Regions from separate parts of the Arthrobacter sp. B055-34 genome, predicted to be linked through region 1. Evidence: riboswitches for the same ligand, from Rfam matches in the RefSeq annotation. Region 1 holds a riboswitch; the other holds the start of a gene.
What was found. A riboswitch is a leader RNA that binds a small molecule or an ion and turns the genes downstream of it on or off. The one in region 1 is predicted to bind S-adenosylmethionine.
Positions count from the first base shown of each region.

Region 1 (15,499 bases):
GCGCTCGCCGCCGCCGAGGCGAAGCTGGAGCCGCTCTCGCTCCGCGCGCGCTGCGATCTGCTGACGGCTGCGCTGCTGTCCGATCTGGACGTCGGCTACGATCAGGCAGCCGACATTGTCCGCACTGCTCTGAATGATGAGTCCTTCAGCGGCTGGATGATCTGGCCTGTCTCGGAGGCTGCCGTCACGCTCGCGTTGCAGGACGGCACCACGCGCGCCTTCGACGATGCCCTGGCCTTGCTCTTCGAGCTGACTCCCCGGCTCACCGGGGAGTTCGCGATCCGCCGCCTGCTTCTGCAGGACCTTGACCGGGCGCTGGCACAGATGCAGGACTGGACGCGGCACACGGACGAGCAGGTCCGCCGGCTCGCCAGCGAAGGGCCCCGGCCGTACCTTCCATGGGCGGTCCGCGTGCCGGAAATCATCGCCCGCCCGGAAGCGACGCTGCCGCTCCTGGATGCCCTGCACGCCGATCCAAGCCAACTCGTCCGCCGGTCCGTGGCGAACCACCTCAACGACATCGCCCGCCACGACCCGGAAACCGTGGTCGCCCTGGTAGAGAAATGGCAGGGGGATCCCGGCGACGGAACGCCGTGGGTGGTGCGGCACGGGCTGCGGACACTGGTCAAGAAGGCGCACCCCGGCGCGCTTGCTTTGCTGGGCTTCACTCCGAATGCGGTGAGCATCGCCGTGCCGGAACTGGACCGGATCGAGGTGCAGTTGCCGGGCGAAATCGCGTTCACGGTTGCGGTCACCAACGACTCGCTGCACCCGGCGCGTCTGGCCGTGGACTATGTGGTCCATTACGTGAAGGCCAACGGAACGCTGGCCCCGAAGGTCTTCAAACTCGCAGTCGCGGAACTGAAACCGGGCGAGACCCGCCGGTTCAGGAAGATCCATGCCCTCCGGCCGATGACCACCCGGGTGCATTACGCCGGCCGCCACCTGCTTCAAGTGCAGGTGAACGGCCAGCTATCGGCGGCGGTGGAGTTCGACGTCGTTATTTAGCGGTGGCCGGGGAGCGATGGCAGGAAATCGACGGAAACTGGCAGTTTTCCCGGCCATGGAATCCGGTGTGCACGGCGTTGATGCTAAGACCTATCGGAATCCGTGAAGAAAGCAGGACCAGCCATGAGCCTCCAACCTCCGGAATACTGGCTGAAAATCCACAACATCGAACTGCAGCAGCTGATGGCGCAGGCAGAGCGGACCCGCCAGCGCTCGCAGTACCAAGGGAATGGGACGGCCTTGAGGTCACCCAGGAACCGGGCCAAGGCGCTGGTGCCCACCCGGCAAGCAGCTACAGCCAAGACGCATGACAATCGGGCGCTGGCCTGGCTCCACGGCTTAATGCCGCAGCTGAGGCGCAGAGGACTAACGGCGCCGGCACCGGCTGGGCGGCAGCCAGCAGACTGCTGCGCCTGACTCCAGACGCCCCGGGTGTGCTCAGGAACCGGACGAATCCGCCGGACCCGTCCGGTTCCTCCGGCGTCGGTCGTAGACTCGGGCCATGGCACGCTTTTTGGTTTTTGTTGTTCTTGCGGTGCTGGGCTTTATTACCATCGTGGCCGCGTCGTTCGGTTCCGTTGGCTGGTGGGTGCTGGCCGCCGTCGTTGTTGCGCTCTTGGTGATCGGGATCTGGGATGTGGTCCAGACCAGGCACTCGATCCTGCGGAACTATCCAATCTTGGGGCATATGCGCTACGTACTGGAATCCATCCGGCCGGAAATCCAGCAGTACTTTGTCGAGCGGAACGTGGACGGGAAGCCGTTCAACCGGGATGTGCGGTCGCTGGTGTATGCGCGGGCCAAAGGCGAGAACAGCCACAAGGCCTTCGGTACGGAACGCGAAGTGAACCAGATCGGCTACGAATACCTGATCCATTCCACCGCCCCGGTAGCGCCGCCCAAGCAGCATCCGCGGATACCGCTGGGCGGGCCTGATTGCAGGCAGCCCTACGACATTTCGCTGTTCAACGTCTCGTCCATGAGCTTCGGCTCGCTGTCGAAGAATGCCGTGCTCGCGATGAATAAAGGTGCGGCGCTGGGCGGCTTCGTGCAGGAAACAGGTGAAGGCGGCCTGACCAAGTACCACCTCGAATACGGTGCCGACTTGATCTGGGAAATAGGCTCCGGCTACTTTGGCGCGCGCGACAAGGACGGCCATTTCAGCCCCGAGGCCTTTATTCCGAAGGCGGCGCGCCCCGAGGTCAAGGGCATCAGCATCAAGCTTTCGCAAGGGGCCAAGCCCGGTCTGGGCGGTGTCCTGCCAGGCTCGAAAGTCACCCCGGAGATTGCCGAAGCACGCGGGGTGGAGATGGGCGTCGACTGTGTGTCGCCTGCCAGCCACAGCGCCTTCGGCACACCGCGGGAGCTGATCCGCTTCGTCAAGCAGCTGCGCGATCTCTCCGACGGCAAGCCCATCGGCTTCAAGCTGTGCGTGGGTTCGCGCGTGGACGTGCTCGCCATTTGCAAGGCGATGCTGGAGGAGAAAGTGACTCCGGATTTCATCGTCGTCGATGGGTCCGAAGGCGGGACCGGCGCGGCGCCGCTGGAGTACCAGGACAACGTGGGCACGCCGCTGACCGAAGGCCTGATGCTGGTGCACAACGCCCTGATCGGAGTGGGGCTGCGGGAGCGGGTCCGCATTGCCGCCGCGGGGAAGGTCGCATCCGGCTCGGACATCGTCAAACGCCTGATCGAAGGCGCGGACTTCACGATGAGCGCGCGGACCATGATGATGGCCACCGGCTGCATCCAGGCGCAGAAATGCCACACTAACGAATGCCCGGTGGGCGTGGCCACGCAGAACCCGCGGCTGGTGCGCGCGCTCAACGTCGAAGACAAGGGCCAGCGCGTTTTCAACTACCAGAAGCTCACAGTGGACGAGAGCGTGCAGATCATGGCGTCGATGGGCTGCAAATCCCCGGACGAGGTCTCGCCGCGGATGCTTCGGCGCCGCGTGGACCATCTGACCACGCGCTCCTACGAGAACATCTACAACTGGATGGAGCCCGGCGAACTGCTCAAGGATCCTCCCCGCGGCTGGAGCGAAGACTGGAACCTGGCCAACGCCGACTACTTCCGCGAACCGCCCAAGAAGCCCGCCGAGGACGAACACAAGGCGGAGCCCGTACCAGGCAGTCCGGAGTATGACCGGGCCCGGCTCCCCGGCGACAAGCACCAGCCTGAAGGCCAGGTTGGCCGCCCCGAGGGCGAACTGGGCCGCTAGGAAATACAGAAGTCCTCATGTTACGGCGCGGTTGAGTGCTCCGGGGTGCGGCGGGCAGAATCGGACGCAGAATCAAGAGTTCCAACCTTCGGCCCTGGCCGGTTGGACGGCAACCCTCGTAGCTGTAGCGGGGTGCCCCAGGTGAAGATTCGACGCCGGCCCAAACGGGAGGCGTAAGTATGGCGCCCTGCTCCGGCGTGCGCCGACAGGAAGGATTCCACCATGACTGAAACAGCTCTCCGTGATCTGGCCGAAGACCGTGCCGCCCGGCTGGATGAGGCCGGCGCCTTCTGGACCGGCAAGATTGCCGAAGACACCGCCAATGCCAAGCTGACGTTCAAGGTGGCAGGTCAGGGAACCGGCCCGGTAGCCACCCGTGTCACCGCGGGCAGGCACGAGTTTTCCGTTGACGAACCGGCGGGCCTGGCCGGTGAGGACACCGCCGCGAGCCCGGTGGAGTACGCGCTGGGTGCCCTGGCCTCCTGCCAGGTAGTGGTCTACCGGCTGTACGCACACCAGCTGGGTATCCGTTTCGACGAGATCAGCATCGACGCCGAGGGCGATCTGGACGTGCAGGGCCTGTTCGGCGCCGATCAGAGCGTGCGTCCTGGATTCAGCGCCGTGCGGTTGAACGTGAACATCAGCGGCCCCGAAACGCAGGAACGCTACGAGGAGCTGCGCCGCACCGTGGACGCGCACTGCCCGGTGCTGGATCTCTTCGCCAACCCCACGCCGGTTAGCGCCGAGGTCTTCAAGAAGTAGCACGGGCTATTCCCCTTCGGCGCAGTCGATCGTACCCTAGGGCCAGGAGGTATTTCACGATGAAGGCATCGCCAGGCAACAGGATCATTGTCCGCGGCCGGACCGTAGAGTCGTCCGACCGGCACGGGGAAATTGTTGAGGTCAGGGGTGATGACGGCGCTCCTCCGTACTTTGTGCGGTTCGACGACGGCCACGAATCGGTGGTTTTCCCCGGCGGGGATTTCGTAGTTGAGCACAACCCCTAGCCACAGGTTCCAGCCCGTTCATCAGCCGAGAGCGGATCTGAGGGCGAGCAGCATGATGATGCTGCTCGCCCTTGCGCTGTCCAACATCGGCGGACCACAGGCAAGAAGACCCAGCCAACGCAACATGGCCATTTCAGGCCGAAACATCGTAGTAATGTCGTGCAGTTACTCTTGCCGTGATCGGTGCCACCTTCGCGCCGCCGGCAATTTTCCATGCCCGAACGGCATCTGAACGAGAAAGGGGCATCGGCGTGGCTGTATCACAACACGAATCCGAACCCTCATTGAAGAAAGTACTGGGACGCCTCGACGTCCTCGCCCTGGGCTTCGGGGCCATGATCGGCTTCGGCTGGGTGGTCCTGACCGGCGGCTGGTTGGAGTCCGCCGGAACCATGGGCTCAGTGACGGCCATGCTTGCGGGCGGCATCATCATGGGCGTGGTCGGACTCACTTATGCCGAGCTGTGTGCGGCAATGCCCAAGGCCGGCGGCGAGCACAACTACATCATGCGGGCGATGGGACCGCGCCCGTCCTTCATCGGTTCCTGGGCCATCATCGGCGGCTACGTGACCATCGTGGCCTTCGAAGCGGTGGCGCTTCCGCGGACCGTCCAGTACATCTTTCCCAACCTCAGCCAGATCAAGCTCTGGAACGTCGCCGGTTTCGACGTCCACCTGACCTGGGCGCTGGTAGGGGCCGTTGCCGCCGTCGTTATTACCTGGATCAACATCCGTGGTGTGAAGGAAGCCGGCATCGTGCAGACCTTTGTGGTGCTGTTCCTGCTGGCCATCGGCCTGGTCATGATCGCCGGAGCATTTACCGGCGGCGAAGTGTCCAATATGGAGCCGTTCTTCAACGGCGGCATGACCGGGTTCTTCGCGGTACTCGTGGTGGTGCCGTTCCTGTTCATCGGCTTCGATGTGATTCCGCAGTCCGCCGAGGAAGTGAACATTCCGGCGCGTCAGATCGGCCGGCTCGTGGTGGTCTCGGTCATCCTGGCCACTATTTGGTACGTGATGGTGGTGCTGACCACGTCTTCGGCCATGCCGGCCAGTGAGCTGGCCGGGACGGACATTGCGACGGCGGACGCCGTGGGTGCGATGTTCGGTTCGGACATCATGGCCAAGGTACTGATCGCCGGCGGTATCGCTGGCATCCTCACCTCGTGGAACTCGTTGCTGCTCGGCGCATCCCGGCTGATGTTCTCGCTGGCGCGCTCCGGAATGCTGCCGGCCTGGTTCGGCAAGTTGCACTCCAAGTACGGCACCCCGCACAATGCCCTGCTGTTCGTCGGCGGGCTGAGCGTCCTGGCGCCGTTCTTCGGCGTGGAGATGCTGGTCTGGTTGGTGGACTCCGGCGCGCCGAGCATCGTGCTGGCCTACACCATGGTGGCGATTTCCTTTCTGATCCTGCGCCGCCGCGAACCGGAGATGGACCGGCCGCTGCGGATCGGCGGCAAAGGCAAGGGCGGCGTCGCGATCGGCATCGCCGCGGCCGTGCTGGGCGTGGCTTTGTTCAGCCTGTACATGCCGGGGATGCCGGCTCAGCTGGGCATCGAGCCGTGGATCCTCTTTGGCCTGTGGTGGGTCATCGGGCTGGTCTTCTTCTTCCGGGTGCCCGCCGGCATCAAGGCCGGGCCGCTGGCGGAAGAGCACGTGTTGGCGCGGGTCCGCTCGCGCTGACGCAGCACACTCTGCGCTGACCGCAAGACCAACGACGGCGGTGCCTGCCTTTCGTCCCCACCCAGGCAAGGTGCCGGGCGAGGGGGAAGGGGGCATCGCCGTCGTAATCAGTAGCGGTACGGGTTGTCTTCGGCGGCGCCGTGGCGGGCGTGTTCGAAGCCTTCCTGCCAGGCATCCCGGACAGCGTGGGTCAGCTCCGACAGCAGCCGGTATGACGGGTGGTCGGGGCCGACCCAGAGCATTTCTTCCTGCGCCCGGTCAAGAATCCCGTGGATCCGTTCGCTCAGTGCTTTCTCCTCAGGGCGCCCATGATTTTCCCGCCGATGCCGCCGTGTTCCGTGCCGGCGGCTCCGGCCGATCCATAAGTACCGCGCGTTCTGCCCCGCGTGGTGCCGGGAGTATGCCCGGTGCCCATCCTGCCCTTGCCGCCCAACCGCTCGGCGGCCCGCTTGATCCTGTTACCTATACCCATGGTGTTTCTCCTATGGCTGGCAGTGCCCGCCTGCAAGGACGCCGACAGGTCACCCCTCCATTTTAAGACGGGGTATGTGCCAGCGCACTAGGGAGTCAGACCATGGTGCTGGAGGTGGCTACCGCGCCGAAGATGCCGAAGACGAAGATGAACAGCAGCACCCAGCCCAGCAGCATGAGGCCGTTGAGCACCAAGCCGGCGATCGCCATTCCCCTGCCCGCGGGTTCTTTGTTCAGGCCAACCAGACCGAAGATGAATCCCACAATGGGCACCACGAAAGTGAACCCGAGAAACAGCGAGACCAGCCCCAGCACCATGGCCGTGACGCTGGCGCCCTTCGGCTGGGGCTGGACGTAGACCTGCTGGTAGACCGGCGCGGGATGCTGCGGCACGGGCAGATTCGACGGCTGGTACGGATTGGACATGCTGACCCCCGGAGGTAGTGCTGAAAGGTTTACCCAGCGTATCGCCGCCGCCGGACAGTCAGCGCACTGTTACCGGCGGGTTGGCCTCCGTGCGGGTCAACTCATCGTCAGTCCTCCGCTGACGCTGATGGCCTGGCCTGTGATGTAGCCGGCGCCATCGGCTGCCAGAAACAGGACAGCTGACGCGACTTCGGTCGCCGTACCCCGCCGCCGCTTCGGGATGGCCTTAACCATGCCGTTCATGACCTTGCCGGTCAGACCATCGGACGCCAGCATGTCCTGCAGCAGAGCGGTGTCGGTAGGACCCGGGCAGACGACATTGGCCGTGATGTCCAAGGCTGCGTTCTCCCGCGCAATGGCTTTGCCAAAGGCAATCACGCCGCCTCTGGCCGCCGAGGATGCGGCATCCCCGCTGGAGCCGACCTTGCCGCTGTCCGAACCAACCACCACGATGCGGCCGTAGTTGCTGTCCCGCATGATTGGCAGTACCGCACGGACAGTGTTCATGACGGCTAAGAGTTCGGTATCCACTATCTCCCGAGCAGCGGCCGCCTCAGTTTCGTGAAACAACCGCAGCTCGTGCCGGTGCCCGGCGGTAATGACCAGGATGTCCACTCCGCCCAAGGCTGCTGCGGCGCGATTTACGACGTCGGTCACCGCGGTGTCGTCCGCCGCGTCCAGTTGGGCGAATCCCGCGCACCCGGACGGAGTCAGCCGCTGGGCCAATTCTTCGGCAACCTCCCGGCTGCGATGGTAGGTGAAGAACACCGTCGACCCGGCAGCCGCCAGATCAAGGCAGACCTGTGCACCGATGCCGCCTCCACCAATCACCAGTGCTCTCCTGCCGTTGAGGCTGGCGGATCTGCTCTCTGCTGGGGCGTCGCTCATGCGAAAGCCGAGATTCCGGTGGTGGCGCGGCCGATCAGCAGGGACTGGATGGAATCGGTGCCTTCGTAGGTGTGGACCACTTCCATATCCGTCAGGTGCCGTCCCACATGGAAGTCCAACAGCAGCCCGTTGCCCCCGAGGATGTCACGGGCTTCGGAACAGATCCAGCGTGCTTTCTGCGCGGTGTGCATTTTCGCCACGGAAGCCATGGTGCCGGTCCACTGCCCGCTTTCCTGCAGGGACGCCATTCGGAAGCACATCAGTTGGATGGCCGTGAGCTCGGCCAGCATATTGGCAAGTTTGTTCTGCACCAGCTGGTAGCTTGCGATCGGTTTGCCGAACTGGGTCCTGACCTGCGCATAGGTCAGCGCGGCCTCGTAGGTGGCGAGCGCGTGGCCCAGGCTCTCCCAGGAGGCGCCGCCGCGGGTGGACGCCAGCACCCGCGAAGCATCCCGGAACGATTCCGCTCCCGGCAACCGGTTTTCATCCGGGATCCGCAGATTCTTCATTTCGATGTCGGGCTGCAGGATGGCCCGCTTGCCGATTTTCCCGGTAATCACTTCGGTGCTGTACCCCGGCGGGTAAGTGCCGTCGTCGTTCTTCTCCAAAACGAACGCCTTGACCTTGCCATCGGCCTCATCCCGGGCCCAAATAACGACGACATCAGCGAAGCTCGCGTTGCCGATCCATCGTTTGCGCCCGCTAAGTACCCAATGGGTCCCGTCGCTGCGGGCTGTAGTTTCCAGCTGGGCGGAGTCCGAGCCATGCTCCGGCTCGGTCAGTGCGAAGGCACCGACGAGGTCCAGGGCAGCCATGCGGGGAAGCCACCGCTGCTTCTGTTCTTCGCTGCCGAGCATGTTGATAGTGCCCATGGTCAGGTTGGACTGGACGCCGATAAAAGTGTTCATCGAGCCGTCGCCGCGGGACATTTCCACGGTCGCCATGCCTGCCGCCAGCCGGCTCATGCCGGGGCAGCCGTAGCCTTCGATGGTGGAGCCGATGATCCTCAACTTGGCCAGTTCCGGCAGCAGCTCATGCGGGAACTCCGCGCGTTCCCAGTAGCCGTTGATGACCGGCAGTACGTGTTCGTTGACGAAGCCGCGGACCTTGTTCTTGACCGCGCGGTCCTCGTCCGTCAGCTGCTCCAGGAGCAGGTAGCAGTCCGTGTCTTTCGCGTCCGTGAGTCCCTTGGCCAGGGCTGCGGTGTACTGGTCATTAATGGTCATAGGAGTACCAGCCCTTTCCGGTCTTCTTGCCGTAGTGGCCCTGTTCGTAGAGTTCCTTCAGTGCCGGGTGGGGTAGGTCCGCGGGGTCCTGGGTTTCTTCGTAGGTGGCTTGCCGGATCAGGTAGCTCACGTCCAGGCCTACCAGGTCCATCAGTTCGAACGGTCCCATGGGATGGCCGAGCGCGGTCTTGGCGGCGGTGTCGATGTCTTCGTAGCTGGCGATGCCGTCGGCGTAGAGCCGCAGGGCTTCGTCCCGGATGGCGCCCATGAGCCGGTTGGCCACGAAGCCCGGGATCTCTTGGTTGATCAGGACCGGCGCGTTGCCCAAGGTGCGGGCAAGTTCCATCGTGGCGTCCACGGTTTCCTGCGAGGTTTTGGCGTGGCGGACGACTTCCACGCACTTCATCACCAGGGCGGGGTTGAAGAAGTGCATGTTGCAGACTTTGTCCGGCCGGGCCGTTTCGGAAGCAACCTTGGACGAACCGAGCGTGGAGGAGTTGGTGGCCAGGATGGTGTGCGGAGGTGCGGCTTGGTCCAGGGCCGCGAAGATGCGGCGTTTGATGTCCAGTTTTTCGGTGGCCGCTTCGATGGCGAAGTCGGCGTCCGCAGCGCCGTCCCGGAGCGAGGTGGTGAAGGCTAGCCGGGCCAGGGCGGCGTCCGCGTCGGCCCTGCTGAGCCGCCCCTTGGCCACGCTGGCGTCCATCCTTATGTTGAGCTGTTCCCGGGCTGCGGTCAGGGATTCCTCGGCGACGTCCTGCACGGTGGTCCGGTAGCCGGCCAGCGCACACACCATGCCGATTTGGGAGCCCATGGCGCCGGCGCCGATGACCAGGATGTTCTTGATCTGCATTTATTGTTTCCCTGCCCTATTTGCCTTGGAACTTGGCTGGTCGTTTTTCAATGAAGGCCTCGGCGCCTTCGCGTTTGTCCTCGCTGGAATACAGCAGGGACTGCGCCAGGCGTTCGAGCAGCAGGCCGGTGCGCTGGTCGGTTTCGGCGCCGTTCTTGATCACGAGCTTGCCCAGCCGGACCGCGAGCGGGCCCTTGGCCAGGATCTGCCCGGCCGTGTGCTGGACCGCCTCCATCAGTCCGGCGTCAGGCACGACGTCGGTGACGAGCCCGATGCGCAGCGCCTCGGCGGCGTCGAAGACACGTCCGGTGAGAATGAGTTCGACGGCGCGGCCCTTGCCAACCAGCCGGGTGAGCCGCTGGGTGCCGCCGGCACCGGGAAGCACGCCGAGGTTGGTCTCGGGCAGCCCGAACCGGGCGCTTTCGGCGGCGATGCGGATGTCGCAGGCCATGGCCAGTTCATTGCCGCCGCCCAGGGCGAAGCCGTTGACCGCGGCGATGGTGGGCTTTTCGTAGTCCTCGATGTAGTCGTAGAGCCGCTGCATGTCGGAGGAGAGGCCGTCGAAGAGGGTGTAGTCCACCAGCTGGGTGATGTCCGCGCCGGCGATGAAGGCTTTGTCCCCGGCGCCGGTGAAGACGACAGCGCCGACGTCGTCGTTGCCCACGAAGTCCTCGAGGGCGGCGCGGATCTCCCGCAGCACAGTTTTGCTCAGGGCGTTGCGGGCCTGCGGCCGGTTGACGGTTATGATGCCCAGCTGGCTGCGGACATCGGTCAGGATGGTTTCGTAGCTCATCTGCTCCCCTTACCGAAAGGCCGGCTGGCCGGTGATGTGGTTACCTAGGATCAAGGTGTGGACCTCGTCGGTGCCCTCATATGTGCGGACTGATTCGAGGTTGTTCGCGTGACGCAGCGGCGAGTAATCCAGGGTGATGCCGTTGCCGCCGAGGATGGTGCGGGCCTCGCGGCAGATCTTGATGGCCTCGCGGCAGTTGTTGAGCTTGCCGACCGAGATCTGCACCGGCTCCAGGGTTCCGGCGTCCTTGAGCCGACCGGTATGGATGGCCAGCAGGGTGCCTTTCTGGATTTCCAGCAGCATGTTGACCAGCTTTTCCTGGGTCAGCTGGTAGCCCGCGAGCGGTTTGTCGAACTGCAGCCGGTCCAACGAGTACTTCAGGGCTTCCTCGTAGCTGTCTCTGGCGGCGCCCATGGCACCCCAGATGATGCCGTAGCGTGCCTCGTTCAGGCAGGAGAACGGGCCGCGCAGTCCCTTTGCGCCGGGCAGCAGCGCGTCTGCCGGGAGGCGGACGTTGTCCAGCTCGATGTCGCACTGGATGGAGGCGCGCATGGAGAGCTTGGGCTCGATCGGTGTAGCGGTGAACCCCGCGGTATCCGTCGGGACCAGGAAGCCGCGCACGCCGTCGTCGGTGGCGGCCCAGATCACCGCGACCTGCGCGATGGAAGCCAGCCCGATCCAGCGCTTGGCGCCGTTGAGGACCCAGCCGTCGCCGTCGCGCACGGCGGTGGTCTGCATGCTGGAGGGGTCTGAACCGGCGGTGGGCTCGGTCAGGCCGAAGCAGCCGATGATTTCGCCCTTGGCCATGCCGGGAAGATAGGTGTTCTTCTGCTGCTCTGAGCCCCACTTGTGGATGGCGCTCATGGCCAGCGAGCCCTGCACCGAGACGAAGGTGCGCAGGCCGGAATCACCCGCTTCGAGTTCCATCGCGGCGATGCCGTACTCGACGGCGGAGCGGCCCGGGCAGCCATAGCCCTTCAAATGCATGCCAAGCAGGCCCAGCCGGCCCATCTCCCGGACGATTTCGACCGGGAAGTGCGCGTCTTCGTACCACTGCTTGATGTTCGGCTTGATCCGGTCCCGTACAAAACCACGCACCGTATCGCGCAGCACAAGTTCACCGGGACTGAAGAGGCCATCCAGCTTCAGCACGTCAGAATTGGCCAGCACAGCCGGTTCTGCGGCAGCCGCCGGCACGGCTTCGGCAACATGGGCAACGGGGTTCATCGGGCTCCTCCTGCCGGAACGGCCTGGTTCTTTTCCTGCACGGCCGCAGCGAACTTTTCGCGCAGCTGGAACTTCTGGATCTTGCCGCTGGGAGTACGGGGGAAATCTGGTACCACTTCCACGCGCTCGGGCCAGTATGGCTTGGCCACGCCCTTCTCGGTCAGAAACCGCTGCAGCTCGCCGAGGGTGAGCTCGGATTCACCGTCTTTGAGGACGACGGCGGCGCAAGCGGTTTCCTGCAATCTTGCATGCGGGATGGAGACCACAGCGACGGCGTCGACCTTGGGGTGTTCGTAGAGCACGTTTTCCACGTATGCGACAGGGATGTTCTCGCCGCCGCGGATGATCACATCCTTGGTACGGCCGGCGATCCGCAGGTAGCCGTCCTCGTCAATGCTGGCCAGATCGCCGGTGTCAAACCAATCGCCGTCGAACTCGCCGCGGGTCTTCTCCAGCTGCCCGGCGTAACCCTGAAACAGGAAGGGGCCCTTCACCTGCAGCTTGCCTTCTGTCCCCGGCGCAGCCTCGGAGCCGTCGAAGTCGGCCACCCGGATGCTCATGCCCTCGAGCGCGCGGCCGTCGCTGTTGATGATCTTCTCCAACGGATCCGACGGGTGGCCCATGGTGACCAGGCAACACTCGGTCTGGCCCCAGCCGCCGAAGACACTGAGCTCAGGCAGCCGCTCCTTGGCTTGGGCCACCATGACCCGGGGGATCGGCGCACCCATGCAGCAGAAGTGCTTTAGCGAGGACGTGTCATGTTCGGCGAGGTTGCCGGCCTCAAGCAGATCGTGCAGGAACGGGGTGGCACCGGAAGTGTGCTGGATGCCGTGCTGCTCGATCAGCTCTACGAACCTCTCGGCGTTCCAAACATCCTGGATGATGGCAGTGCCGCCGAGCTGGATGGGCAGCGATACACCGTACAGGTAGCCGGTCAGGTGGGCGAAGGTCGAGGCCATGTGGATGACGGCGCTGTTATCCATGCCCAGCTTGTCCGGCCACGGCATACTGCCGGCCACTAAGGTGTTGTGCGTGTGCATCACGCCCTTCGGCTCGCCGGTAGTACCGGAGGTAAAGATCATGACGGAGAGGCTGTTGGGATCGGGGCGCAGCCCGGCCAACTCGCCGGCGTCGCGACGTTCCTCCCACGGTGTGCCGATGAAATCCTCCCAAGAGCGGAAACCCTCGCCGTTGCTGCCGGAATCGCCAATCACTACAACCTGTTCAAGCGCCGGCAATTCTGGACGGAGCCGCTTAACCATTTCCGGGTAGTCGAACTTGCGGAAATCCTGCGGGATGAAGAGCACCTTGGAAGCGGCCCGCTTCATCATGAAGCCGACTTCGCGGTCGCGGTAGATCGCAATCAGCGGGTTGGTGACGGCGCCGATCCTGATGGCAGCCAGATGAATGACCAGCCATTCGCGCCAGTTAGGCAGCTGGATGGAAACCACTTCGCCGGGCCTGACGCCCATTTCAAGCAGCCCCAGCGCGCAGCGGTCGACCTGCTGCTTCAGTTCGGCATAGGTGAAGGTGCCGCGCGAGTCCACCGTGGAAGTTTTGTCAGGGGTGGCAGTGGCGGCCTCGTCGAGGTAATCGGTGAGGGTCTTGTTCTGCCAGAGTCCCTGGCCGGTATAGCGGTCGATCTGCTCTTGCGTCAGCAGCATGTCGAAAGTCATGGCAGTGGTTCCTTATGCTCGTCGTTGAGTCGGGTGCCGGAAGCTGGATTATTCGAGGTCGGACCGGTCAGCTCATGGTCAGGCCGCCGCTGACGGACAGCGTCTGGCCGGTGATGTAGGCGGCCTCGTCGGAGGCGAAGAAAGCGACGGCGTTAGCCAGGTCTTCGGGCTGGGCCAGCCGGCGCATCGGGATGGACTTCTCGAGGGCCTCGCGCAGTTTGGGATTGCCCTCGCTGATGCCGGCGAACAGCGGGGTGTCCGCCGGACCGGGGCAGATACAGTTCACGTTGATCTTGCTGCGGGCCATTTCCCGGGCCAGCGTCTTGGTGAAGGCGATGATGCCGCCCTTGGCTGCCGAATAGACGGCTTCACCCGAGGAACCAACCCGGCCGGCGTCGGAGCCGATATTGATCACCGCGCCGGAACCTTGTTCCTTCATGACTGCCAAGGCGGACTGGCTGCAGTGCAGTGTGCCGTAGAGATTGATGGCGACCACCCGGTCCCAGTCGGAAACCTGGCTGTCGAGGAAGGGCTCCACCTTGTCCCAGCCGGCATTGTTGACCAGCACATCTATGCGTCCGAATTCCTCCTTGACAGCCCGGACCATGTCGTCGACGGATTCCCGTGAGGTGACGTCGGTCAGCACACCGATCGAGTTGTTGCCCAGCGACGCGGCCGTCTCTTTGGCCGCCGCCTCATTGATATCGCTGACGACGACGGTAGCGCCTTCCGCAGCGAGCTTGCCGGCGATAGCCCGGCCGATGCCGCTGCCCGCGCCCGTGACGATAGCGATCTTGTTTTCAAGCTTGCCCATGGTTCGCTCCTTTGCGAGATGAATGTCTGAAGTAAAGGTGGTGGCGGTGGTCAGGGAGCCAGCTCGCGGCCGATGGCCTGGCGGGCGATGATCATCTTCATGATCTGCGCGGTACCGTCCCCGATCTGCAGGCCCAGTACGTCGCGCAGCCGCTGCTCAATGGGCCGGTCCGTCTTGTAGCCGTACTGGCCGTGCAGCAGCAGGCAGTCCTTGACGATGTCGAAGGAAACCTTGGGCGCCCACCATTTGCACATGGCCGCCTGCGAGGTGTGCGGCAGGCCTTGGTCCTTGAGCCAGAGAGTCTGGTAGCAGAGCAGTTGGGCTGCCGCGATCATGGTTTCGGCCTCGGCCAGAGGGAAGGAGACGCCCTGGAATTTGCTCAGCGGCTGGTCGAATGCTTCCCGGTGACTGACATACTCCCAGGTCTCGTCCACGGTGACCTTGGCTACTGCCAAGCACTGCAGCCCGATCAGGGCACGGCTGAAGTCGAAGCCCTGCATGACCTGGGTGAAGCCCTTGCCTTCCGCACCGAGCAGGTGGTCTTCGGGTATCCACGCGTCCTTGAAGTGGGCGGCGCCCCGCCCAACGGCAGTGGTGCCCATGTCGGCGTAGCGTTCCCGGCTCACACCTTCGCCGTCGAGCGGGACGATGAAAGCACTGATGCCACGGCCACGGGGTGTATCAGGATCTGTTTTGGCGAAGACGACGACGGCGTCCGCGGACTGGTTGAAGGACATGGACTTCACACCGTTCAGGACCCAGCCGCCGTCCCGGCGCTCTGCACACAACCGTGGCATCCCGGCGTCGGAACCAGCGTCTGGCTCGGAGAGACCGATGCCGACGATGGACTCGCCGCTGCAAATCCGAGGCACCCACCGTTTGGCGATCTCGGGCTGGGCGTTCTGCGCCAGGATCTGGCCCACCAACGACCCGACAACCTGAACATACGAGACGTTGAAGTCGCCGCGGGCAATTTGTTCCAGAATCAGGCCGGAGGTCAGGCGGTCCAGCCCGCGTCCGCCCAGTTCCACGGGTAGCTCCGGGGCAATGAGTCCCAGCGAGCCCATTTCTCGACGCAGTTCTGCGGAGACGAAACCGTCGTCCTCACGCTGCATGTAGCCGGAGGCAATCTTGTCAGCGTAGTTTTTCGCCTGCGCCTGGTATTCGAGCTGCTGCGCGGTCAACGCAAAATCCATGGTGACTTCCT
Region 1 covers NZ_JBNHFQ010000011.1:21,051-36,549, reverse strand. Annotated here, with positions in the region: gene AC5RWO_RS18505 (DNA alkylation repair protein) at 1-1,008, shown strand, start outside; gene AC5RWO_RS18500 (hypothetical protein) at 1,132-1,425, shown strand; gene AC5RWO_RS18495 (FMN-binding glutamate synthase family protein) at 1,511-3,232, shown strand; SAM riboswitch class IV at 3,303-3,418, shown strand; gene AC5RWO_RS18490 (OsmC family protein) at 3,455-3,994, shown strand; gene AC5RWO_RS18485 (DUF1918 domain-containing protein) at 4,054-4,239, shown strand; gene AC5RWO_RS18480 (APC family permease) at 4,491-5,921, shown strand; gene AC5RWO_RS18475 (hypothetical protein) at 6,029-6,163, opposite strand; gene AC5RWO_RS18470 (hypothetical protein) at 6,205-6,393, opposite strand; gene AC5RWO_RS18465 (DUF4190 domain-containing protein) at 6,489-6,818, opposite strand; gene AC5RWO_RS18460 (SDR family NAD(P)-dependent oxidoreductase) at 6,915-7,706, opposite strand; gene AC5RWO_RS18455 (acyl-CoA dehydrogenase family protein) at 7,703-8,932, opposite strand; gene AC5RWO_RS18450 (3-hydroxyacyl-CoA dehydrogenase family protein) at 8,922-9,782, opposite strand; gene AC5RWO_RS18445 (enoyl-CoA hydratase/isomerase family protein) at 9,799-10,575, opposite strand; gene AC5RWO_RS18440 (acyl-CoA dehydrogenase family protein) at 10,585-11,802, opposite strand; gene AC5RWO_RS18435 (AMP-binding protein) at 11,799-13,478, opposite strand; gene AC5RWO_RS18430 (SDR family NAD(P)-dependent oxidoreductase) at 13,546-14,292, opposite strand; gene AC5RWO_RS18425 (acyl-CoA dehydrogenase family protein) at 14,343-15,488, opposite strand.

Region 2 (15,499 bases), on a different contig from region 1:
GATCCTGCGTGGCCGGTCCTGACCGCCAGCCCGCAGCTGATGCCCGCGTTCATTGCCGCCGGCGCGCGGATTGAGGACAGCCTGATCGCGGCGGGAGCTACAGTCCACGGGACGGTGCAGCGCAGCGTCATCGGCCCCGGCACCGTTGTGGAAGAAGGCGCCGTCGTCGCGGATTCGGTCCTCCTGCGCAACGTCGGTGTGGGCCCGGATGCCCAGCTGGTCCGGGTCATCGCCGACGATGGCGTCGTCGTCGGCCGCAATGCGAAGATCGGCGGCGACGGCGACATCACCGTTCTCGGCGCCCGAGCCCAGATTCCGGCGAACCGGTTGGTTGCCGCGGGGACGGAAATCGAACCGGACAACAGCACAACCGCCAGCAAATAGGTACGCCGCCACCGCGGCTGTGAGCTCAGCGCGAACCCGGCCACGGCCTGTCGGCGGTGCGTGACAAGATGGAAGACGTGCCCCAACTTTCTTTTCCGCAGGTGGATGCCGGCGAGATCATCCGCCATGTCGGCGGTGCCGCCTTTGCCCGCGGCAAAGCTTACTCCTCGGGCAACGCCGTCGAGGACCTGACCTGGGATCCGGACACCGGCGTGCTGCAGAGCCGGGTCAACGGCACCGCTGCGGTGCCGTACCGCTGCCGGGTCCAGCTCAAGAAGAAGCACGACGCCGGGTACAGCCTGCTCGATAATTCCTGCAGCTGCCCGGTGGGTTACGACTGCAAACACGTGGCAGCCACCCTCTTGTACGGCAACCTGATGAATCTGCGCGCGAACGAGGAATTCAAGCTGTCCGCTGATCCCGCTCCATTTGCCGGTTACGGCGCATCGGCTTCTCCGGCGGTTCCGCAGTGGCAGCAGGCGCTGGACTCGTTGCTGGCAGCGGGACCGCAGTCCACCCCGAAGCGCGCTGCCAGCAGCATCGGCCGCAAGACGCGCAGCCGCCTGATGCCGCTGGGGCTGCAGTTCGAAGTGCGGGACCAGACCTTGCAGGCGCACCAGCAATGGCGGCCCGGATCGGGCGTGAGCCATAGCGGCCGCGTGCCTACTAACCGGATCCAGCTGGGCGTGCGCCCGGTGGTCCGGAATGATAAGGACCGCTGGGTCAGGAACAATCTGCGCTGGAATTCCATCAGTTTCAAGACCTTCGGAATGAGTCTTGATCCTGAGCAGCACCGCTGGTTTTCGCAGTTCGTGCCGCTCCACCGCGCCAGCGGCCAGCTGCATTTCGGCGAGGACAATGACTGGCTGTATCTGGATGAGTTCAGCAGCCCGCTGCTGTGGCAGTTGCTTGACGAGGCCAAGCGCTTAGGTATTGCCATGCTCGGCGCCAAGGCGGACACCGCGGTCATCATCGGCCGGCACGCCGAGCTCCGCTTGGACGCCCGGGCACCCGAGGCCGGCCTGACACTGGAGCCCTCGCTCTACATCGACGGGACGCCGCAGCCGCTGGAAATGGCCGGCGCCATCGGCAACCACGGAGCCTACAGCTACGACAATGTGCTGCGCCAAATCACGCTTGCTCCCACGCAAAAGCAATTGACTGCCGGCGAGCAGCAACTGCTGCAGCGGCCCGCCGCCGTCGCCGTTCCCGAGCAAGATGTCCCGCAGTTCCTCGAACAGGTCTACCCCCGGCTGCAGCGCACCATCAGCGTCACCAGCAGCGACGCCTCCGTGGAGCTGCCGGAAATCCTGCCACCGGCGCTGGTCCTCACTGCGACCTACGGCAAGGCGAACAGCCTGAAGCTGGAATGGGTCTTCGAATACGGCCGGAATGAGTCGGCGGCCCGCAAGCCGCTCGAGGCAGACGCGCAGGAAACCGGGTACCGGGACACGGAAGCCGAAGCCGAGTTGAAGGCTGCCGTCCGCAAAATCCTGCACGTTGAGCACATTCCGGCCGAAACCACGGTCAAGGACATGGCCGCAGTGGATTTCACCCAGGAGACCATTCCCCGGCTGGAAAAGATTGACGGCGTGCGCGTGGACGTCGTCGGCGAGCAGCCTGACTACCGCGAGCTCACCGAGACGCCGGAACTGACCATCAGCACCGTGGAAACCGAGCAGACCGACTGGTTCGATCTGGGTGTCATGGTCACGGTGGCAGGCCGCAAGATTCCGTTTGGCGACATCTTCAAGGCGCTGTCCAAGGGGCAGAAAAAGCTCCTGCTGGTGGACAAAACCTACCTGTCGCTGGAACAGCCCGTGTTCGACAAGTTGCGCGAACTGGTGGATGAGGCCATGGCCCTGCAGGACCGCGGCAGCGGCGAACTGCAGATCAGCCGCTACCAGGCCGGGTTATGGGCCGAGTTCGAGGAGCTCGCCGAGGACACGGAGCAGGCGCAGGCCTGGCAGCAGTCGGTCAGTGGTCTGCTGAAGCTTGACCAGGTGGAGCCCACGCCCCTGCCGGCCGGACTGCACGCGGAGCTGCGCCCGTATCAGGCCGAGGGGTTCAACTGGCTGGCCTTCCTGTGGCGGTACCGTCTCGGCGGAGTGCTCGCCGACGACATGGGCCTGGGCAAGACGCTGCAGGCTTTGGCACTGATGCTTCACGCCAAAGAAACCGCAGCGGACGACCTCGGCCCCTTCCTCGTCGTCGCTCCCACCTCCGTAGTGCCCAACTGGGTGACCGAAGCCCGCCGGTTCGCTCCCGGCCTGCGCGTCACCTCGATCACCGATACCCAGGCGCGAACCCGCCGGCCACTGTCCGAGACGGTGGCAGAGGCCGACGTCGTTATCACTTCCTACACGATCTTCAGGCTGAATGCCGAGGACTACCAGGAGCAGAAGTGGGCCGGGCTGATCCTTGACGAGGCGCAGTTCGTGAAGAACCGCACCACGAAGGCACACCAGGCCGCCCGCCACCTGCAGACACCATTCAAGCTGGCCATCACCGGTACACCCATGGAAAACAATCTGATGGAGCTGTGGTCCATCTTCGCAATTACGGCCCCGGGGTTGTTCCCCTCGGCGCTGAAATTTGCGGACACGTACCAGCGGCCCATTGAACGCAGCGGCAGCACCGAACTGCTGGCCAGATTACGACGACGGATCCGGCCGCTGATGACACGCCGTACCAAGGAGGCGGTCGCTTCGGACCTGCCGCCGAAGCAGGAGCAGATCCTCGAGGTTGAGCTCAGCGCCAAGCACCGGAAGATTTACGACACCCACCTGCAGCGCGAGCGGCAAAAGATCATGCGTCTGGTGGACAACATGGACAAGAACCGGTTCACCATCTTCCAGTCGCTGACGCTGCTGCGCATGCTCAGCCTGGATGCTTCGCTGATCCATGATGACTACGCCGCCGTACCGTCGAGCAAACTGGATGTCCTCTTCGAGCAACTCGAGGACGTGCTGGCGGAAGGCCACCGTGCGCTGATTTTCAGCCAGTTCACCAGCTTCCTCAAGAAAGCAGCCGAACGCCTCGATGTCGAAGGCGTCGAGTACACCTACTTGGACGGCTCCACCCGCCGCCGCGCCGAAGTGATCAACCGCTTTAAGGAAGGGCACGCGCCCGTCTTCCTGATCAGCCTTAAGGCCGGCGGATTCGGCCTGAACCTGACGGAAGCGGACTACTGCTTCCTGCTTGATCCCTGGTGGAACCCTGCCAGCGAGGCGCAGGCGGTGGACCGGACGCACCGGATCGGGCAGACCAAGAACGTGATGGTCTACCGTATGGTCGCCAAGAACACCATCGAGGAGAAGGTCATGGCGCTGAAGGAGGGCAAGTCCAAGCTCTTCTCCTCCGTGATGGACGACGACGCCATGTTCTCCTCTAAACTCACCGCCGACGACATCCGCGGGCTACTCGAGGGCTAAAACGCCTCGCGGTAGACCCAGTTGCCGTTGTCGTCGCGCACAAACGTACTGACCTCGTGGTGCTCGTGGTCGGCGCCGTCCTGCCGGAAACGGGCGGTAAATTCGACGGTGCCCATTTTGTCCTGCGGGCTGCCCTTTCGAGTACGGAGGATCTCCAATCCCGTCCACTTCTGTTTCGGATCCAGTTCCACCGCGGTGGGTCTGGTCTCGACGCACCAGGTCTTTAGTAGGTAGTCTTCGGCGCCGACGGCGAAAGCTGAATAGCGGGACCGCATAAGTTCCTCCGCTGTGCCGGCCGCGGCGTCACCTCGGTGGAACCGGCCGCAGCATTCGGCATACTCCTGCCCGCTCTGGCAGGGACAAAGTATAGATTTCACCCGCCCATTATCCCCGCCGCTTCACCATTGGCTAATTCAGCCATTCACGCGCCGCGGTTACCAGCGCATCAATCCCGAGGCCGAGAGTCGGCCGGATAAGCGGAGCGAAATGCGGCGAGTGATTCGACGGAATGTCCTCGGGCAGCCTGCCAGTGGTTGCCAAGGTTTCGGCCAAGGACGGGTCGGCGCCACCGACAAACCAGAAAACAAGCGGCGCCCCGGCAGCTGTGGCTAGCACTCCGACGTCTTCGCTTCCGGAGATCGGACCGGGATCAATAATCCGCTGGCCAAAAACGTTGCCCAGTGCCGCCGTCGTTCGAAGGGTTGCCTGTTCGTCGTTGCGGGTCAGCGGGAAGTGTTCGTCGTAGCTGATCAGCGGGTCCTTGACGGCGCCCGACGACGATGCTTCGCCTCGGACGATCCGCTCAATGGCATTGACCATCTTCGTCCGGACCGGCTCATCGAAGGTGCGCAGGCTGATTCCCAAGGTGGCTTCCGCAGGGATGATGTTGTTCTTGGTTCCGGCGTGGAGCTGTCCGACAGTCAGAACCGCCGAATCGCCGGCGGCCAGCTCCCGCGAAACAATCCCTTGGAGCCGCATGGTTGTCGCAGCCGCCATGACCACCGGGTCGACGGTTGTTTCCGGCCTGGAACCATGGCCGCCCGCTCCGAACATCGTGATGTTGATCGAATCCGCCGAGGCCATGGCGACGCCGGGCCTGATGCCGATCCAACCCGCGGGAAATGGTGCTACGTGCTGGCCGAGAACCACCTCCGGGCGGGGAACAAGGTCGAAGAGGCCGGCGTCGACCATAGCTTGGGCCCCGCCGCCTGACTCTTCGGCCGGTTGGAAAACCGCGACGACCGTTCCTTGCCAGTTTGCGCGCTCGTCCGCGAGCCGCTCCAAGGCCCCGAGGAGGCAGGCGACGTGGACGTCATGGCCGCAGGCATGCATGACCGGTACGTCCTTGCCGTCCTGATCAACACCACGGGCCGTGCTGGCATAGTCAAGTCCTGTCGCCTCTTCTACGGGCAGGCCGTCCATGTCCGCCCGCAGCAGGACTGTCCCGCCCGGGCCGTTGGTGAGGATGCCGACAACACCGGTGACGCCGATGCTGGGGTGCACGGTGAAGCCCAAGGCATGAAGATGCTCAGCCACAATCCCGGCGGTCCGGTGCTCCTGAAAGGAAAGCTCGGGGTGCGCATGCAGGTCCCGGTACAGCTGCTCAACATCGATGCCCATACTGCAGTGTAGGAACAATGAAGGATCCGCGATAGAGGAACGGAACCCGGTTTTCAAGGACCTTTCAAGAACGACGACGGCGCCTTCCGGTGATTCATCGATGCCACTGGGGCCGTTGCCATAGGCAGCTGCTGATGGTTGCATGAGGCATGCAGTATTCGGCATGGACAGCCTGAGCCGTGGCAATTCTGTTCGCCCTGGGCTCGGCGTTCTTTTACGGCGTCGCGGACTTCGTCGGCGGTTTGTTGTCGCGACGGGCAGATCCAACAACGATCGCCCTCATCGGCCAGCTGGGCGCGCTGCTGCTCAGCGTGGGCGCCGCGCCACTCTTCCCGGCACCGTCCGTCGAGCTGGCGGACCTGACCTGGGGTGCAGTGTCCGGCATCGGGACGGGCATGGGCATGGTGTTCCTTTACCGTGGCCTCAGCCACGGCAGCATGAGCGTCGTCGTTCCTTTCGTAGCCGTTGGCGGCACCGCCCTTCCCGTCCTTGTCGGCGTAACGGTCCTAGGTGATCGTCCCACCGTCCCGGCCTGGCTGGGAATCGCTTTGGCCATCCCGGCACTGTGGCTGATCTCGGTCACCAAGAACGGCCCGCAAGGTTCACGCGCTGCCGGCACACTCGATGCCCTGTTCTCGAGCATCGGAATCGCACTGCAGTACATCGCCCTGGCGCAGGTGGGGGCAGAAGCAGGACTGTGGCCTATTGTTGCCGGCCGGGTCGCCGCTGCGCTGGCCATCCTGCCGCTCGCCCGGCCGTCCGCCGCCAAGCTGCGCGGCATCGGGGCGCGAACCGTCCTGGCTGCCGCGCTGATCGGAGGCATGGCCGCGCTGGCCCTGACGCTTTACATGCTCGCGGCCCAGTTGCAGTTGATGAGCATCGCGGTGGTGCTCTCGTCCCTCTATCCGGTGCTCCCCGTGGTCCTGGGCATCACCGTACTCAGGGAGCGGCTGGCCCCCCGGCAGTTGGTCGGGCTGGTCAGTGCCGGCGCGGCCGTCGGCCTCATCACCATGGGCTAGTCGGCCTCGTCGCTTGGGCTAGCCTCGCGCCAAACATAAGCAAAACCAGTTTAGATCTCCGGTTTAAACAGTTTTACAGGTCATTGCAGATACCGGATTATCGATAGGAAGTGATAAGCAACACAAGGAGTTCTGCAACATGACCGGTACGGATCTGACGCCACGCGTCGTCACCCTTGGCACCGCCGGCGGTCCACGCTGGTGGACCGGCGAGAATGCCGGGAAGCGCTCGGGGATCGCCACCGCCGTCGTTGTTGGCGACAGCACTTACCTGGTGGACGCCGGGCACGGCGTGGGACGCCAGCTCATGCTCGCCGGGCTTCCGGTCAACTCGCTGCGTGGCATCTTCATCACGCACCTTCATTCGGACCACACGATCGACCTGGGCAGCCTGGCGATCTTCGGCATGTTCACGCTGAAGGACAACCAGCACCAGATCAGGATCATGGGCCCCGGCGACCGCGGCGAGCTTCCCCCGGTTTCCGCCCGTGCCGCCGTCGCGCCTTCGCCGGTTTTTCCGGAGAACCCGACGCCCGGCACCAAGGCGATGTTCACCCATCTCATGGCTGCCTACGCCACGGACCTGAACGACCGCATTCTGGATGCGCTGCGGCCTTCGCCCTTCGACTACTTCGTGCCCGAGGACATCCAAATCCCGACGGCGAGTGGTTACCACCCGAACGATAATCCCACTCCCGCCATGGAGGGCTTCGAGATCTACCGGGACGAAAACGTCACGGTGGCGGCCACGCTGGTGAAGCATCCGCCGATCGCCCCCGCTTTCGCCTTCCGGTTCGACACCGAGCACGGCTCCGTCACCATCTCCGGCGACACCGCACCGTGCGAGAACCTGGTCCGCCTCGCAGCGGACACCGACCTGCTGCTCCACGAGGCCATCGATTTTGACTGGGTGCAGCGTGCCTATGGTTCGGCCGCGAATTCCACCGGCCAGGCCTCCATCGACCACCACAAGAAATCGCACACCAGTGCCGCTGAAGCAGTCGCACTGGCCAACCGCGCAGGGGCAAAAGCCTTGGCCCTGCACCATCTAGTACCAGGCACCACCCCCGTGTCCGTGTGGGAAAGCGCCGGCGCCGACTTCGGCGGCCGCTTCTACGTTCCGAACGATCTGGACGTTATTCCCTTCGGTACTGACTCCACTGACCGTATTCTGGAAGAAATGGCTACTGTCCAATGAGTGCTAACACCATGACTCCCCCGCAGCCCCAGGCATCCTCCATCTCGGAGAGCCTGAACACGAAGCAGATGCGCCGTATCCTGGCCTCCAGCTTCATCGGCAGCGCCATCGAGTTCTATGACTTCATCCTGTATGCGATGGCCGCGTCCATCGTCTTCAACCAGGTGTTCTTCGCGAACGTCTCCCCCGCCGTCGGGCTGTTCATGTCCTTCGGCACGCTCGCCGTCGGTTACGTCGCCCGTCCGCTGGGCGGGGCGATCTTCGGCCACTTCGGCGACCGGATCGGCCGCAAGACCGTACTGATCGTGTCCATGACCCTGATGGGTGCGGGCACTACGCTGATCGGTCTGCTGCCCACCACCGCGCAGATCGGCATGGCGGCGCCCATCCTGCTGGTGGTGCTGCGGCTTGTCCAGGGACTCGCCGTCGGCGGTGAATGGGGCGGAGCCATGCTGGTTGCCCTCGAGCACGCCCCGGCCAAGCGCCGCGGTTTCGCCGCCAGCTTCGCCAACATGGGCGGTCCCGCCGGTGCCGTGCTGGCCACGCTGACCGTTTCGGCCTTCTCTACCCTGCCCGAGGAAGCGTTCATGAGCTGGGGCTGGCGGATCCCGTTCCTGCTGAGCCTCGTGCTGATCGCCGTGGGCCTGGTCATCCGGCTCAAGGTTGCCGAAACGCCGCTGTTCCTGGAACTCGAAGCAACTGCGGAAAAGAAGAAGATCCCGTTCGTCGAGGTTGTCACCAAGTACCCGAAGAACCTGGTACTGGGTGTGCTGGCCGGCATGAGCTCCTACACCGTGCAGGGCCTGATGACGGTGTGGGCGGTCTCCTACATCATCGAGGCCGGCGTGGACACGACCTCGGTCCTCAACATCAAGGCTGTCGGCGCCACCCTGACCATCGTGGCCATCTGGTTCGCGGCCCGCCTGAGCGATAAGTACGGCCGCAAGCCGGTCATGCTGGCCGGCATGATCGCCGGAGCCGTCCTGGCCTACCCCATCCTGTGGCTGCTGCAGACCGACACGCTGTGGGGCTTCGCCATCGGCCTGTTCCTGGCCAACGGCATCATCCAGGGCGTGATCTTCGGGCCGTTCGGCGCCTTCGTGGCCGAGCTCTTCCCCACCCGGATGCGCTACACGGGCGCCTCGCTGACCTACCAGTCTTCCTCGACCCTGGGCGCTGGCTTCACGCCGATGATCGCCTCCGGCCTGGTCATCATCGCCGGCGGGGAGCTGTGGCTGGTCGGCCTGGTCTGGCTGCTGTCCTTCGTCGTGGCGGCCGTCTGTGTGCTGGCCACCAAGGAAGGCAAGAACATGGACCTGAGCAGTGAAATGAAATAAAAGTACGACGACGGCGGTGCCGGTTCCTGCGGGAGCCGGCACCGCTTGGTTAAGCGGTGTTTCGGTTCGGCCGCCCGGTCAGCCCTGCCTCGCCGCTGCTCTGCCGCCCAGCTGCCCTGTCGCCGGCGTCGACGCTTTGGGCGCAATAATCCATCAGCGCGGTCAAGCGCCGGCTTAACCGTTGGCGCCCAGGGTAGGCGAAACAGATGTCGCTGTGGCCGATATGCCCGTCGATGGGAACGCAGACGAGCGGCAACCCTTCGTAGCTGACATCCAGCGGAGGCCGCTGGACCAGGACCGTATAGCCCAGCCCGCGGGCTACCATCCCGCGCACCGCTTCGAAACTGGTCGACCGCCACGCGATTTTCGGGTCCAGCCCGGCGTCGCGCAGGTTCGGCAGCTGGTTGTCGCGCACCGAGGGGATGTCCAGCAGCACCATGTCGTCCTCGGCGAGTTCCGGCAGCGCGATCTTCTCGCGGTCGGCCAACCGGTGCTCCGCGCCCAGCAGGATGTAGGGCCGACCTTCCTTGATCACCCGCATTTCTGCGCCGCCGGTGACATGCCGCGTGTGGGTCAGCACGGCGTCGAGCCTGCCCTCCAGCATCTGCAGTTGCAGCTCATCGGCCGCCCCTTCAGTGATGGTCAGCTCCAGTTTGGGATTCGGCGCCGCGAAACCCGCCGTCATCAACGGAACCCAGAACGCCGAGAGCGTGGTGTAGCAGCCGATCGCCAGCGGCCCGGCCAGTTCCCCGTGCCGTTCCTCGATCCGGGCCTGGATCTCCTCGGCTTCGCGCAGGAGCACCTGCGCGTCCTTGAGGAAGCCCCGCCCGGCAGTGGTCAGGGTAATACCTTTCGCCTTGCGCCGGACGATGAGCTGGGTCCCGACGGCCTTTTCCAGCTCGTTGATGGCCAGCGACATTCCCGCCTGCGACACATGACAGGCCTGTGCAGCGCCGCTGATGGAGCCGGATTCAGCGACGGCCACGTAGTACTGGATCTGACGCAAGGTGTACCGGAACATAAGGAAAGCCTATCCAGTTCCACCCGCTTCCACAGTTCCCCTGGCGGTTTTTTAGCAGGCTCCCCACGCTGTTTCCCCACCCTGGCTCAGCACCGCGCGTTATCCGGGCTTATGGTCCGGAGCCGCAGTCTGCGCCACGGCGTACCTGCCCACTTGCCACGGATCGATGGCCGGCACGGCAAGCTTGCTGTAGCCGGCAACGTTGCGGGACACCACGGTCAGGCAGTACCGGACGGCCGTGGCCGCGATCAGCGACTCCACGGCCGGAACATCCGGGCGGCTGGACATCGGCCCCCAGACCGTCGCGACCTTCAGGTCCACCGGCAGGATGAAGCCCTCAAAACGCTTGGTCAGCTCCGCAAGCCAGCGGCCGTCGTCGTTGTTTGACGCAGTTTCCTGCTGGGCATGCGCGGCACGCAGTTCCCCAACGGTCAGCGCGGAGATGAAGATGCGCAGGTGTCGGCGCTGCTGCAGGAAATCGACGACGGCGGCGTGCGGCTCCGCGCTACGCACCTCCGTCACCACATCCGTATCGAGCAGCAGGCCGGCTTGCTCCCTCACGAGCCCGTGTTGATCGGGTTGGCGGCGGCAGACCGAGCGGCGGCAGCGCGGCCGGTGCGGAGGAGGAAATCGACAAAATCCTTCCGGGCGGCTGCTACGTGCTCGTAGTCATTGAGGCTCATTACGCGCAGATCCTGGCGTGCAGGGGAAATACTGGTCATGAAAAACGGTGCCGGGCACCGGTCCTTTCGCGTGCTCTTGCCCGCACCATCTGCCAACGGCGAATGCAGGCCGCTTCGTCATCCGAACCACCCATAGAGCGTGGGGTTGGTATGCGGCCAAGTCGGAGCTTAGCGACCGCAGTTCCTGAAGCTGTTGAGAGTATGCCACGGGTTCGGCGTCGCGTCACGCACTGTTGTTCATGCTGTGTAACAGGACGAGAACCAGCGACTCGAAGCGACATTTAGCCCAATCCGGATGTTTACCTGTGGGCAATCGTTTGGCTATCTGCGTCCGTGACCATATAGTAGGAGTGCTTCACGAGATGTGACGGGCAACACAATCGGCTAGCCGGTGGTGTTGCCAAGGCTCCGACCGGTCACGCACCAACCCCATGTTCGTGGGTGGTTCGGATGACGAAGCGGCCTGCATATTCGCAGAACGACGAGGTTCTAAGGGGGACCCGTGCGGGCAAGAACTATCGAGAGAACGAAATGATGAATACATACTCAACAGAACACGACCGCAAGCACACCGACCAGGCCGCGAGCCTTCCGGACGAAAGCATCTTTGACGAATGGGTGGATGTCCGGATCCACATTGAAGCCCAGCTCAGCCTGGTGCAGTTCTGCCAGCAGGGCGTACAGAAGATGTTCTTCTCAGAGGACATCGACGCTGTGCAAAAGGCCGCCCTGGACTCCGACGGCACCGCCCAGTGGTGTGAGAAGTACGCGAAACTGCTCATTCCCAGCACCCGCAGCGGCGCTGGCAACCGATTCTTTTCGCTGGTGCGGATGGAAATGGACCCTGCGGACAGGTAACCGCCGCAGCACCGTCATAAATTGTCAGACCGGGCTGGTAGAAGTCAATTACGTCTATCAACAACCGCGGACGCCGGAAATCAGCTCAGGGATTCCGACGCCGGCGGCACCGTCAGCCCGGGAGGCCTTGTGTTCCTGCTTGAATCCGAATCAGCCGGCGCCGCACCGGAACTGGTCTTCACCGCCAGTGACCTGGTGGTCGCTGCCGGCTGCGAGTACCAGTTGCTGCGGAAGCTGGACGAGAAGCTGGGCCGCACACCCAAGGCCGTCTTCGCTCCGGACGAGATGCTGGAGCGGACGGCGGTGCTCGGCGATGTCCATGAGCACCGGGTGCTGCAGGAATTCAAGGACCGGTTCGGGGCCGGCGTGGTGGAGATTGCCGAAACCAGCGGCTACACCCGCCCGGAGCTGACTGCCAAGCACGCCGAATCCATTACCGCCCTGGAGGCCGGGGCTGATGTCGTGTTCCAGGCAGCGTTTTTTGACGGCAGCTTCCATGGCCGCTCGGATTTCCTCGTCAAGGAGAACGACGGCGGGACGTTGCGTTACGCGGTGTATGACACCAAGCTGGCCCGCCATGCCAAGGTGACCGCCCTGCTGCAGCTTGCCGCCTACGGCGACCAACTCGCCAAAGCCGGAATCACGCCCTCCCCCACGGTCACACTGGTGCTGGGTAACGGCGTGCGCAGCAACCACAGCCTGACGGACATCCTGCCCGCCTTCAAGGAGCGCCGGACCCGGTTCCTGGCCATCACCGGCCAGCACCGTGGGCAGCCGGATCCCGTGGCCTGGAATGACGAACGCTACACCGCCTGCGGCCGCTGCGATTACTGCTCCGAGCAGGTCAAACTGCACCGGGACCTGCTGCTGGTTTCACACATGAGCACCACGCGCCGGCGCCAGCTGATGGCAGACGGGATCCGCACCATCGATGACTTCGCCGCCATGCCGCTGCCGGCGGGCGAAGACTCCGGCGGAACGTTAGCCAGGCTGCGGGATCAGGCGCGCATGCAGACCGGCGTCCAAGAGCCGGACGGATCGGTCGAATTCACGGCCAAAGACGGTGAATCCCATAAGGTCTCCTACCGGGTGCTGGAGCAAAACGCGCTGGCCGCGCTCCCCCGCCCCAGTCAGGGTGACATTTTCTTCGACTTCGAGGGGGATCCGCTCTGGCAGGATGCCGCCGGCACGTGGGGCCTCGAGTACCTTTTCGGCGTGGTGGAGAACCCGGTCTCCCCGCAGGACAAGCCGCCGTTCCTGCCGTTCTGGGCGCACAACCGTGCGGAGGAAGGCCAAGCCCTGGCCAACTTCCTGGACTACGTCGCACAACGGCGCGAACGGTATCCAGACCTGCACATTTACCACTACGCCAACTACGAAAAGGCAGCCCTGCGCCGACTGTCGCTACAGCATGTCCTGGGCGAGGACGCCGTGGACGGGCTGCTGCGCGAAGGCGTGCTGGTTGACCTCTACGACACGGTGCGCAACAGCCTGCGGATCTCGGAGAACTCCTACAGCATCAAGAAGCTCGAGCCGCTGTACATGGGCGATAACCTGCGCAGCGGTGATGTGACGGATGCCGGGGCCTCGGTGGTGGCTTATGCCCACTATTGCGAGGCACGTGATGCCGGCCGGGCCGATGAGGCGGCGAAGATCCTCGCCGGAATCAGCGACTACAACGAGTACGACTGCGTCTCCACACTCGAGCTGCGTAACTGGCTGCTCAAGCTGGCGGCCGAACGTGGCATCCAGCCCGGCTCGACCGCCGATGGCGTTGCCGCAGTCGACGGCGGGACAGCACCTGAGGTTCCGGACGAGCCGTCCCAGGACGAGCAGCGGCTGCTGGACCATGTGGCGGCCGCTGCGGACAAGGCCGCGCATACCGGCGAGCCGTTGTCCGATGATGACCAGGCCATCGCCATGGTTGCCGCGGCGGTCGGTTACCACCGCCGCGAGGACAAGCAGTTCTGGTGGAGCCACTTCGACCGGCTGAACGCGCCGGTGCCGGACTGGGCAGACACGAGGGACGTGTTCATCGTGCAGGACGCGGAGGTTGTTGAGGAGTGGGCCGTGCCGCCGGGGAAGCGGAATCCTGTCCGCGTGCTCCGGTTGACCGGAACGCTGGCCCCCGGCTCGACCATCAAGGAAGGCACCTCGTTGTGCCGGCTCTACGACCGGCCGTTTCCGGACTTCCTGCAGGCCAGGGACACCGGCGTCGACCAGCGCAGCTACTGCTTCGAAACGCAGGTCATCGAGTTGGATGCGGCCGGCGACAAGGATGTCCTGCTGGTCCAGGAGCGGCTGCCGTCCAAGGCGGATCCATATGACCAGCTGCCGATGGCACTGTCGCCGAACCAGCCGCCGGCCACCACCTCGCTGAAGCAGGCGCTGGCGGACCTTGCCGGACTGGTGAGCAGCGGATTGCCACAGCTGCCGCCGCATCCGGCACTCGATCTGCTCCGCCGGGTTCCGCCGCGACTGCGCAACCTGGCGTCGCTACCGGTCGTTGAACAGGAGCCGGACGGCTACATCGACGCGATCACCACCGCCGTCCAGGCACTGGACCGTTCCTACCTGGCCGTCCAAGGGCCGCCCGGCTCCGGCAAAACGCATATTGGCGCGCATGTCATCGGTCGGCTGGTTGCGCAGGGCTGGAAGGTGGGCGTGGTCGGACAGTCTCACGCCGTCGTGGAAAACATGATGAAGGCCGCGGTGGAGAAGGGCCGCGTCCCGCTGGAGCGGGTGGCCAAGAAGCTCAATGCGGAGAACGTCCCGTGGCGGAACCGCACGGACGCCGAGGTGGAACGGTTGCTCACCGAACCGGGCGGGGCGCTGGTCGGCGGCACAGCCTGGACGATGACCGGCAGCAAAGTTCCGCCAGGGTCGCTGGATCTGCTGGTTATCGACGAGGCCGGACAGTTTTCGCTGGCCAACACCCTGGCCGTCTCCCGCGCGACGCGGCGCCTGCTCCTGCTGGGAGATCCGCAGCAGTTGCCGCAGGTCACCCAGGCCACTCATCCGGAACCGGTAGACACGTCCGCCTTGGGCTGGTTGTCGGCCGGGCACCCCACACTTCCGCCGGAGCTGGGCTATTTCCTCGCGCTCACGTGGCGGATGCACCCGGCTTTATGTACCGCAGTCTCGCGGCTCGCCTATGAAGGCCGCCTGCACAGCGCACCTGCGGCGGACCGGCGCCAGCTGCAGGGCGTGCCAGCGGGAGTGGAATGCATCCTGCTGGAGCATCAGGGAAATTCGACCTCGTCGGCCGAGGAAGCCGCTGAAGTTCTACGGCAGGTCCAGCGGCACCTCGGTCTGCACTGGACGGACGGCGGCACAACCCGGCCGCTGGGTCCGCCGGACATTCTGGTGGTGGCACCCTATAACGCCCAGGTCCAGCTGATCCGGCACCAGCTTGAGTCAGCCGGGTTGGGCGGCGTCCGGGTGGGAACCGTGGACAAGTTCCAGGGCCAGGAGGCTCCGGTGGTGATCGTGTCGACGGCAGTATCGGCACCGTCCGAAGCCCCGCGCGGAATGGAATTCGTACTCAACCGCAATCGGACCAATGTAGCTGTTTCCCGCGGGCAGTGGCGGGCGGTCATCGTCCGTTCCCGGGAGTTGACCAGCTACCTCCCCAGTAAGCCGGAGGGACTTGAAGAACTGGGCGCCTTCATTGGACTGTGCCTGCCGGACTGAGCCCCACTTGGGGACAGTGATTGCGGACGCAGCGTAGAAGAATGGGTGCATGATGTTCCAACACGATGAACCGGTCCTAGAACTCACCGACGAGCAATCTTGGAAGCTGCTGGAAAAGACCCAACACGGCCGCATTGTCCTGACTGCCGCCGGGGAGACGGATATCTTCCCTATCAACTACCTCGCCCACGACGGCAAGCTGCTGATGCGCAGCGCACCAGGCACCAAGCTGGCTGAAGTCACGATCAACGA
Region 2 covers NZ_JBNHFQ010000003.1:439,497-454,995, forward strand. Annotated here, with positions in the region: gene AC5RWO_RS08060 (glucose-1-phosphate adenylyltransferase family protein) at 1-384, shown strand, start outside; gene AC5RWO_RS08065 (DEAD/DEAH box helicase) at 462-3,818, shown strand; gene AC5RWO_RS08070 (YchJ family protein) at 3,815-4,195, opposite strand; gene AC5RWO_RS08075 (amidohydrolase) at 4,227-5,438, opposite strand; gene AC5RWO_RS08080 (EamA family transporter) at 5,618-6,457, shown strand; gene AC5RWO_RS08085 (MBL fold metallo-hydrolase) at 6,597-7,655, shown strand; gene AC5RWO_RS08090 (MFS transporter) at 7,667-8,992, shown strand; gene AC5RWO_RS08095 (LysR substrate-binding domain-containing protein) at 9,042-10,013, opposite strand; gene AC5RWO_RS08100 (PIN domain-containing protein) at 10,113-10,574, opposite strand; gene AC5RWO_RS08105 (hypothetical protein) at 10,571-10,696, opposite strand; SAM riboswitch class IV at 10,764-10,886, opposite strand; SAM riboswitch class IV at 11,050-11,217, shown strand; gene AC5RWO_RS08110 (hypothetical protein) at 11,228-11,554, shown strand; gene AC5RWO_RS08115 (TM0106 family RecB-like putative nuclease) at 11,684-15,247, shown strand; gene AC5RWO_RS08120 (pyridoxamine 5'-phosphate oxidase family protein) at 15,297-15,499, shown strand, end outside.
Region 2: linked by a shared signal. The riboswitch ahead of AC5RWO_RS08110 (hypothetical protein) and the one ahead of AC5RWO_RS18490 (OsmC family protein) in region 1 are both predicted to bind S-adenosylmethionine.